Regions from separate parts of the Solibacillus ferritrahens genome, predicted to be linked through region 2. Evidence: riboswitches for the same ligand, from Rfam matches in the RefSeq annotation. Region 2 holds a riboswitch; the other holds the start of a gene.
The links. Region 2 has a riboswitch for preQ1 ahead of queD (6-carboxytetrahydropterin synthase QueD). Riboswitches for the same ligand answer to the same signal wherever they lie in the genome.
Positions count from the first base shown of each region.

Region 1: another riboswitch for preQ1. It lies ahead of queF (preQ(1) synthase); the one in region 2 lies ahead of queD (6-carboxytetrahydropterin synthase QueD).

Region 1 is NZ_JAXCLE010000016.1:66,521-70,742, reverse strand. It holds gene SNE38_RS14955 (VUT family protein) at 1-386, opposite strand, end outside; gene queC (7-cyano-7-deazaguanine synthase QueC) at 386-1,054, opposite strand; gene queF (preQ(1) synthase) at 1,167-1,667, opposite strand; PreQ1 riboswitch class I at 1,793-1,839, opposite strand; gene SNE38_RS14940 (DUF2294 domain-containing protein) at 1,926-2,270, opposite strand; gene SNE38_RS14935 (trimeric intracellular cation channel family protein) at 2,539-3,153, shown strand; purine riboswitch at 3,284-3,383, shown strand; gene SNE38_RS14930 (MFS transporter) at 3,446-4,222, shown strand, end outside.
Region 2 is NZ_JAXCLE010000008.1:99,724-103,945, forward strand. It holds gene SNE38_RS09905 (hypothetical protein) at 1-481, shown strand, start outside; gene queE (7-carboxy-7-deazaguanine synthase QueE) at 613-1,341, opposite strand; gene queD (6-carboxytetrahydropterin synthase QueD) at 1,334-1,807, opposite strand; PreQ1 riboswitch class I at 1,933-1,979, opposite strand; gene SNE38_RS09920 (S8 family serine peptidase) at 2,548-4,222, shown strand, end outside.

The DNA.
Region 1 (4,222 bases), on a different contig from region 2:
CCCACTACAACAAACACAATAGAATCCAAAAAACCTCCGACAATTCCACTATAGAACACACGCCACGCCATCGGTAATTTTAGACGTGTGTAAATTTCTGTATCGGCCGTTTCTGCCACTAAAAAAGATAGTGCAGATGCAGCTACAATAATTAACGTATCGCCTAATGAGAACGATACAGTTGCAGATAAAACTAATGCCAGTAAAATGAAGCCATATGTTTTTTTACGACCGTATTTATTTTGCACTAAGTCACGGAATATAAATGTCGCACCAATTAAGAATGAACCCATCGGTATAATAAACATGCCCAATTCAAGCGGTGCAAAACGTGCTGTTACAACGTTTGCCGTCACAATAGATACTAAATAAAATAAAATTCTTATCATAATACCTCTCCTGTTTCCTTCGAGTATAAGTACGTTTCCATCCCTTGTAATCGCAGCTTACATGCTGGGCAATCCCCGCATCCATCCGCAATAATGCCGTTATAACAAGTCAGTGTTTTCTCTCTAACATACTCAAATGCGCCAAGCTCATCGGCTAATGCCCATGTTTCAGCTTTATCAATCCACATGAGCGGTGTATGAATTACAAAGGGGCTATCCATTGATAAATTCAGTGTCACATTCAACGATTTTATAAATATATCGCGACAGTCCGGATAACCGCTAAAATCCGTTTCGCATACACCTGTGACAATATGCTTTGCGCCGATTTGGCTTGCCAACACACCCGCAAACGATAGAAACAGTAAATTTCGTCCCGGTACAAAGGTTGATGGCAATCCACCCTTTTCCCCTTCTTCCACTGGTATATCATCACGTGTTAAGGCATTTGGTGCAAGCTGATTCAGTAGCTCCATATTTAAAATATGGTGTCGTACATTCTGTTCTTCGGCAATCTTTTTAGCGCATTCAATTTCCAATGCATGCCGTTGTCCGTAATCAAATGTAACAACTTCCACTGCTTTAAAATTTTTTAATGCCCAAAACAGACATGTTGTACTATCCTGTCCGCCGCTAAATACGACGAGTGCTTTTTCGTCCTTCATCTTTTTGCTCCTTTTAAACGAAAAAACAGCACTAAGATTATGTGCTGTTTAATCTTAGTTTTTTATAGAGGGTCGCTAATAACCTCTTTCACCTGCAAGGTATATTTAATTTTTAACGGTTGTCGATTTTTTCTGGATATAAATCATGGTTCATTAAACGGTAGTTGGCAATTTCCTCATATTTTGTGCCAGGACGACCGTAATTGCACCAAGGATCAATTGAAATGCCTCCCCGCGGCGTAAATTTACCCCATACTTCTATGTAGCGCGGGTCTAACAGCTTGATTAAATCATTCATAATAATATTCACGCAGTCTTCATGGAAATCGCCATGATTACGGAAACTAAATAAATATAATTTTAACGACTTACTCTCCACGATTTTCTGATCCGGAATATACGAAATATACATCGTCGCAAAGTCCGGCTGCTGTGTAATCGGACAAAGACTCGTAAACTCTGGACAATTGAATTTCACAAAATAATCGCGGCCAACATGCATATTATCAACAGACTCCAACACTTCTGGTGCATATTCAAAAGCATATTTCACATTTTGATTTCCTAATAACGTTAAATCCTCTAAACCATCTTTTTCGTGTCTACTAGACATGAAAAACCCCTCCTTCGTTCATACCAAAGTATTCCAAGGAGGGGTTAAGCGTATCATCATCAATAAAAAACTATCGGATGCAATAAAAAAAGCCACATCCGATATGGACATGGCATAATATGCATGTATCCATAGTTTTTTATAGAGGGTATCAGCTATGAACCTCTCCTGAACAACTCAGGTATTTTAATCTTTTCTCATTCTATTAGAAATAAAGTCCATTGTAAAGAAATAATTGAAAATATGGTACCTATACCCCTACACAATTGACTTTTCAAATATAAATACCGATACAGCCATATCCTCTTCCACCTTTATATCCGAAAATAAATGAAGCAGCTTTGATTCGACGAGCTCCTCCAATCCTTCAGGAACCTGTTGCTTATAAATTTCCTGAATCATTTGGGTTCTCGCATTGTGGATAACCTTTTTTCCTTCTTCTGATTGAATAATAAATTTTTCAGTAGGTGTCAGAATGCCGTACATCGTTGTGACAGCCATATTCTCCACGAAATGCGTATAAATTCTATCCGGTCCTTTTCCATATAGCTCTTTACGTACTTTTCGTACGATTTCATTAAAAATGGTTTCCTTCTTCCCCATTTGTACACACCCCCTAGTTTATTCAAACTATACAATATAACTTTAAAAAAAATAAACCCTTCTCTCTCCAACTTGTTCTTTTAAAACAAAATAGTATAATAAAAGAAATAAATGGAATTCCAATAATTATTTGTTGGGGTGCTATTTACATTTTATAAAATGGATTGATTCGTTAGTAGGTATTGCTAATTTATTACTCCACTACAAGGTCTTTTTAAAAGACGTCTTGTGGTGGAGTTTTTTGTATTTTAAAGGGGGTTATAAAAGGATGTCATGGGTTGTTCTTCATTTTATCGGGATTATTTCATATGCAGCAACGGGAGCATTTGTCGCTCTTGAAGCGAGATTTTCATTTATAGGTGTATTTGCTTTAGGTTTTATTACAGCTTTTGGAGGAGGGCTGATTCGAAATGTAATTATAGGGATTCCTGCTACTGAACTGTGGGAGCAATCCACTATTTTAACAGTGTTCATAACATTAATCATCATCGTGTTAATTCCACTAAAATGGACTGACCATTGGAGAAGATGGGGAATGTTTTTCGATTCAATTGGTCTTGCTTCTTTTGCCCTTCAAGGTGCCATGCTAGCAAGTGAAGTTTATTCCAATGATTTAGATGTGATGATTTTGGCCGCCCTATTTACAGGAGTAGGCGGCGGGGTAATGCGGGATGTGATTGCTGGTAGAAAACCGCTTGCATTGAAGGAAGAAATTCATGCGATATTAACTATTTTATGTGCCATCTCTATTTGGCTTGGCTTGAGCTCCCCTCTCGCACTCACACTAATCGTTCTGGTTGTAGTTGCAATACGTTTGTCAGCAATTCACTACAATTGGAGACTTCCTCTGCCGTGTCATTATGAAGAAAATAGGAAAATATAGCTTTACTTATAGCGGAGCGTGAAATAAACGTTACAAACTTATTTATTTCCCTCCCTGTTAAATCAAAATTAAAAAACTTGATAAATCAAATGAAAGCTAGTAAACTATTCAAGTGCTCGTTTTATTACACAACAATATAGTAATATAGTACTGTATAACCTCAAGGATACGGCTTGAGGGTCTCTACCAGGAACCTTAAAATCCTGATTACAGAAAATGATTAATCTCATTTTTTGTAATCAGGATTTTTTTATTTTCTAAATTTTTCATCAGAAAGGATGTATAGCAGATTATGAATTTCAAAGTTATTATACTCGCATTATCAACTGTTGCTGTAGGTTTGGTTGAATTAATCGTTGGCGGTATTCTTCCAATTATTGCAACGGATTTGAATATTTCAATAAGCTCGGCCGGGCAGCTAATTACGGTATTTGCCCTTATTTATGCGATTGCCGGTCCAGTGCTATTAGTTTTAACGAGTAAGGTCGAACGGAAAAAGTTATACCTTATTTCGTTGTTTATATTTTTCATCAGTAATATCATGACTTATTTCAGTACGGACTTCACCTTTATGATGTTTGCCCGTGTTTTAAGTGCCATGAGTACATCACTGATCACTGTGCTCTCTTTAATAATCGCTGCAAAAGTTGTTGCACCGACACATCGAGCAAAGGCGCTAGGTCTTATTTATATGGGTATTAGTTCGTCGCTTGTATTAGGTGTACCACTTGGAATTTTAATTTCCGATTATTTCGGTTGGCGTGTTATTTTCCTAGGGATTGCCATATTATCGATAGGCTCTTTTATCCTGATTTCTATTTATTTAGAGCGCATTCCTGGTGAAATGGCCGTTCCACTTTCACAACAATTAAAGGCAGTTACCAGCTCCAAAATTGGTACGGCCCATCTTGCCACGATGTTTATGCTGGCAGGACATTATACAATATATGCGTACTTCACTCCATTTTTGGAAACAGAGCTTAATCTGAGTTCAAGCTGGATCAGTCTTTGTTATCTATTATTCGGGATTGCTGCAGTGAGTGGTGGCGCATTTGGAGGCACACTTTCA
Region 2 (4,222 bases):
ATTTGGTGTACGCGAGCCAAGAATAACAATCGGGTCTGGACCAAGAATTATTAAACTTGGGATGGTCGATATTCGTAAATACTATCATGTGTATAGCTGGTTTTCGTATGATGAGTTAAAATATGAAAATAAGTTTGCCTATATTTGTATGTATTCAGGGCCTATTTTAATCAATCTCTTCTTTGGTCTTACAATCAATTTTTTAATCGCCAATGGATGGGCTGAAGAATACAAAACATTTTGGGATCGGTTTGTTTTTTATGCTTTTTATTATGTACTATTCGATGCAGTCCCAATGATTACGTTCAACGGAAAGCCCAATAATGGAATGATTATTTATCAAATGATTCGGTATGGGAAACGTATTGATTCAGCTAAAGAGCCCTTCCTCCCAGCGACTTCAGATGTGGAGAAAGAATATCAAGAGTACATGAAGGAATCTGAGGAAATTAAAAAACAACATAAAGAAGAAAAACCATAACTAAACTAATAATAGATGTTATATAAACTAGGTCCATGCAGGCCGTTTGTTATAAATTTTAAATAATCTATAGGAAAAATAGCTTGGTGGGTGCAGCACCGCATTAACCAAGCTCTTTTTTTCTTTTAATTCTATACGCCTCTTTTATTTCCCCAGATTAGGGTATGCAGTTGCGGTAATACCTTCACATTTTTTAATTCTGTATCCATCATAACTTTATGGATTAACCTTTGATAATTTTCCAATAAACGCTTAACCAATTCAGAATTATCCTTTGAATTAATATCATCATTTCCAACCTGAAGATAAAAATTGATACTCGGAAATTGAAGATGTACTTGTTTTGCATAAGCATAATCCTCTTGATTAAAGACCACAATTTTGAGAGAAATATGCTGATTGTTGTTTCTCTCTCTAAGTTTCTCAAAAATATATGAGAGCATAGAAAAGTCGGTCGTCATGCCAGAACTTGGGGGCTTAGGTGAAATGGTTAATTCATCAATTTGATACAACCAGTCTTGCCACTTGCTTCCCTGGGTCTCCACGCCAATCTTTATATGATTCTCTTTTAAAACTCTAACAACCGATTCCAGATTACGAAGAAGGGCTGGATTTCCCCCTGAAATTGTGACGAATGAAAAGCTGTTGCCTCCAAGGCGTTTTAACTCTGACCAAATCTCTTCTGCTGTCATTTGTACGATAAGATGTTTGCCACTACCATCCCATGTAAATGATGAGTCACACCAGGAACAAGAATAATCACACCCAGCTGTGCGTACAAACATTGTCTTCTGACCTACTACCATTCCTTCCCCTTGAATCGTCGGACCAAAAATCTCTATAACAGGAACTTTATTCAAATTCCATCCACTCCCTTCTCGCTTCAGCATAGCTTGTAGGAGTTTCATATAACTTAATAAATTCTACTCGTGCCCCATTAAATGTTTGTTCATCAAGCAAGGCTTCATTCATTTTTTCAAAGATCCAGACAACAATATTTTCTGCCGTCGTGTTCATCGGTGGTAGAGTCTCGTTTAAATAGTGATGATCTAAATATACCTCTATTTTTTGTTTCCAAATCTCCTTGATGTCACCAAAATCAAGCACGAGACCACGTTCATCTGGATAACCACTTAACCCTAAGACTGCACGATATGTATGACCATGTAGGTTTTTACATTTGCCCTCATAGTTATGTAAATGATGAGCCGCATCAAAGGTAAATTCTTTACTGATGAGAACACGTTTTGAATGATACTTTAATTGATTTCTTTGAATATCTTCATCGACTTTTTGTAGTTTCTCAACAATTCTAAAGTTAGACATTTAATAAGATTCCTCCCTGAAAATTTTCCCGACAACTTTCAAGAGAGGCCTTGTCATTCATCCTATTAAAACATATGTATAAATAAAAAAAAGCCACGTCCTTTATGGACATGGCAAGTTGTCATGTATCCATAGTTTTTTATAGAGGGTATAAGCTATGAACCTCTCCCGTTCAATTCCGGGTATTCTTTTATAAGAATATAATATACAAAGTATTAGAAAATTTCAAATTTATTATTTCACTAAAAATACCCAATGTCATTTTTACTCCATACTTTCTAATAATTTATCGTACTTAAGGTATTAGCTTATCTTTCTGTTATTCCCTTCAAAAGAAACCTATGGGAAAACAAAGCAATTTTTTTGTTGATACTTATTGTAAAACCCAGATGAAAAGTTAATATATTAAAAAAGATAGCCGAGACTATATGGTAAAAGCTATACTTTTTCAATCTTAATATTACTATTTTAAAAAAATTTTAATAAAATCATATGACTTTAATACAATTACCCCTCACTTTACTCGGGTGAAGACATTCTAATTTTAATGCATAAAGTTCTACTTTTTTATTAAATTCCTAGGCAGATAGATTTAACATATTTTTGAAGAAATGATACTAATTATCAATATTTTAAAATATTTAAAATTTTCAATATTCGAATTGATTCCCTTGTGATAAATTGGGAATATCATACTAGACTGAAAAGTATGACAATTAAGAGTGAAGGGGAAATGAGATTTGAATAATTTTAAATTTACGAAGTTCTTTAGTAGTATTCTAGCTATCGTTATGGTGCTGTCTTTATTGATGCCATTCTCGAGTGCAAATGCTGAAGAACTGAAATCATTCAAGCAGAATAGTCAAAGTGAAAGTATGATTCAACTAAAGGCGGCTATTGCTGAACAGCTAAGCTTGTCTAAGGATGGTCCAACTCTTCACGAAAGCTTACAAAGTGTATCTGGCAATCAGGATATTGCAGTCATTGTTCATTTATCTGAAAAGCCTGTTGCACTAGAGCAAGGGATGAGCCAAGTTAAAGGCAAAAAATTCTCCAATGCTAGAGCAAATGAAGTTCGTTCAAATGTAAAAGCTCAGCAAGCAAAAGTAAAAAAAGAGTTAGCTATTAAAAAAGTACAGATGACTCAAGGGTATACGTTTGATACAGTTTTAAACGGTTTCGCAGCAACTATTAAAGCAAATGATCTTCCGAAACTGCTTTCAGTAGACGGAATCACACTAATTGAGCCTGATGCAACGGTTTATGCATCAGAAGATCAAAACATGAAATCATCGGAGCTTATTAAAGAAGAAACATTAGAGGCTTATATGAATACAAGTAATTCCTTCCTTGGCATCGAACAGCTATGGAACGAAGGTATTGAAGGACAAGGAGTTAAAGTAGCAGTACTAGATACAGGTATTGATGCAGATCACCCGGAATTTGCCGGAATTTATAAAGGTGGTAAAAACTTTATTCCCCACTCATCAACTTACAATAAGCCTCGTGCAGATGACGATGCATCGGAAACATTACCTTCAGAGCGCCCAGCTGGGACACCTGAATTTAATGCAAATGGTAGCTCGTTCTATACTTCTCACGGTACACATGTTGCTGGGACAATTGCAGCAATCGGAGCTAACGAATTTGGCATCAAAGGAATTGCTCCAAAAATAGACCTTTATGCTTATCGAGTTCTTGGAGCATATGGTAGTGGCGCTACATCAGGTATTGTTAAAGCTATCGAAACTGCCGTTTTAGAAGAAATGGATATTATCAATCTTTCACTTGGCGGCGGAGCTAACTCTGAAACGGATGCTGGTTCATTTGCAATTAACAACGCAATGATAGCGGGAACAATCGGAGTCATTGCAACAGGTAACTCTGGTCCAAATCGTGGAACAATGGGAACACCAGCAACTGCTCGTCTAGGGATTGCTGTTGGTAACACAACAAATCCAGAAACAATGTATAACGGAGAAGTTAATATTACAATTGGTGATTACAACTTAACAAAACAGCTTCCATTAATGGGAACAACTTTTGGTAAAGATTTAGCAACACAGCTTCAAGGTGAATTCGACCTAGTTGCGATTCCTGGAAACGGAGAAGTAAAAGATTTTGAAGGAATTGATGTAGCTGGTAAAGTAGCATTAATATCTCGTGGCAATATTGCATTCGTTGATAAAATTGCAAATGCAAAGGCCAATGGTGCAATTGCAACAATTATTCATAACTTTGCCGGTGGATCGAATGCACCGGACATCTCAGGAACTTTCCTTGGTGATTCATTCGAATTCCTACCAACTTTTGATATGTCAGTAACAGATGGTAATGCAATCCGTGCTGCATTAGCAGGCGGAACTGGAAAAGTAAGTTTTGGTAATTTTGCTTCCACAACAACATCTGGAGATG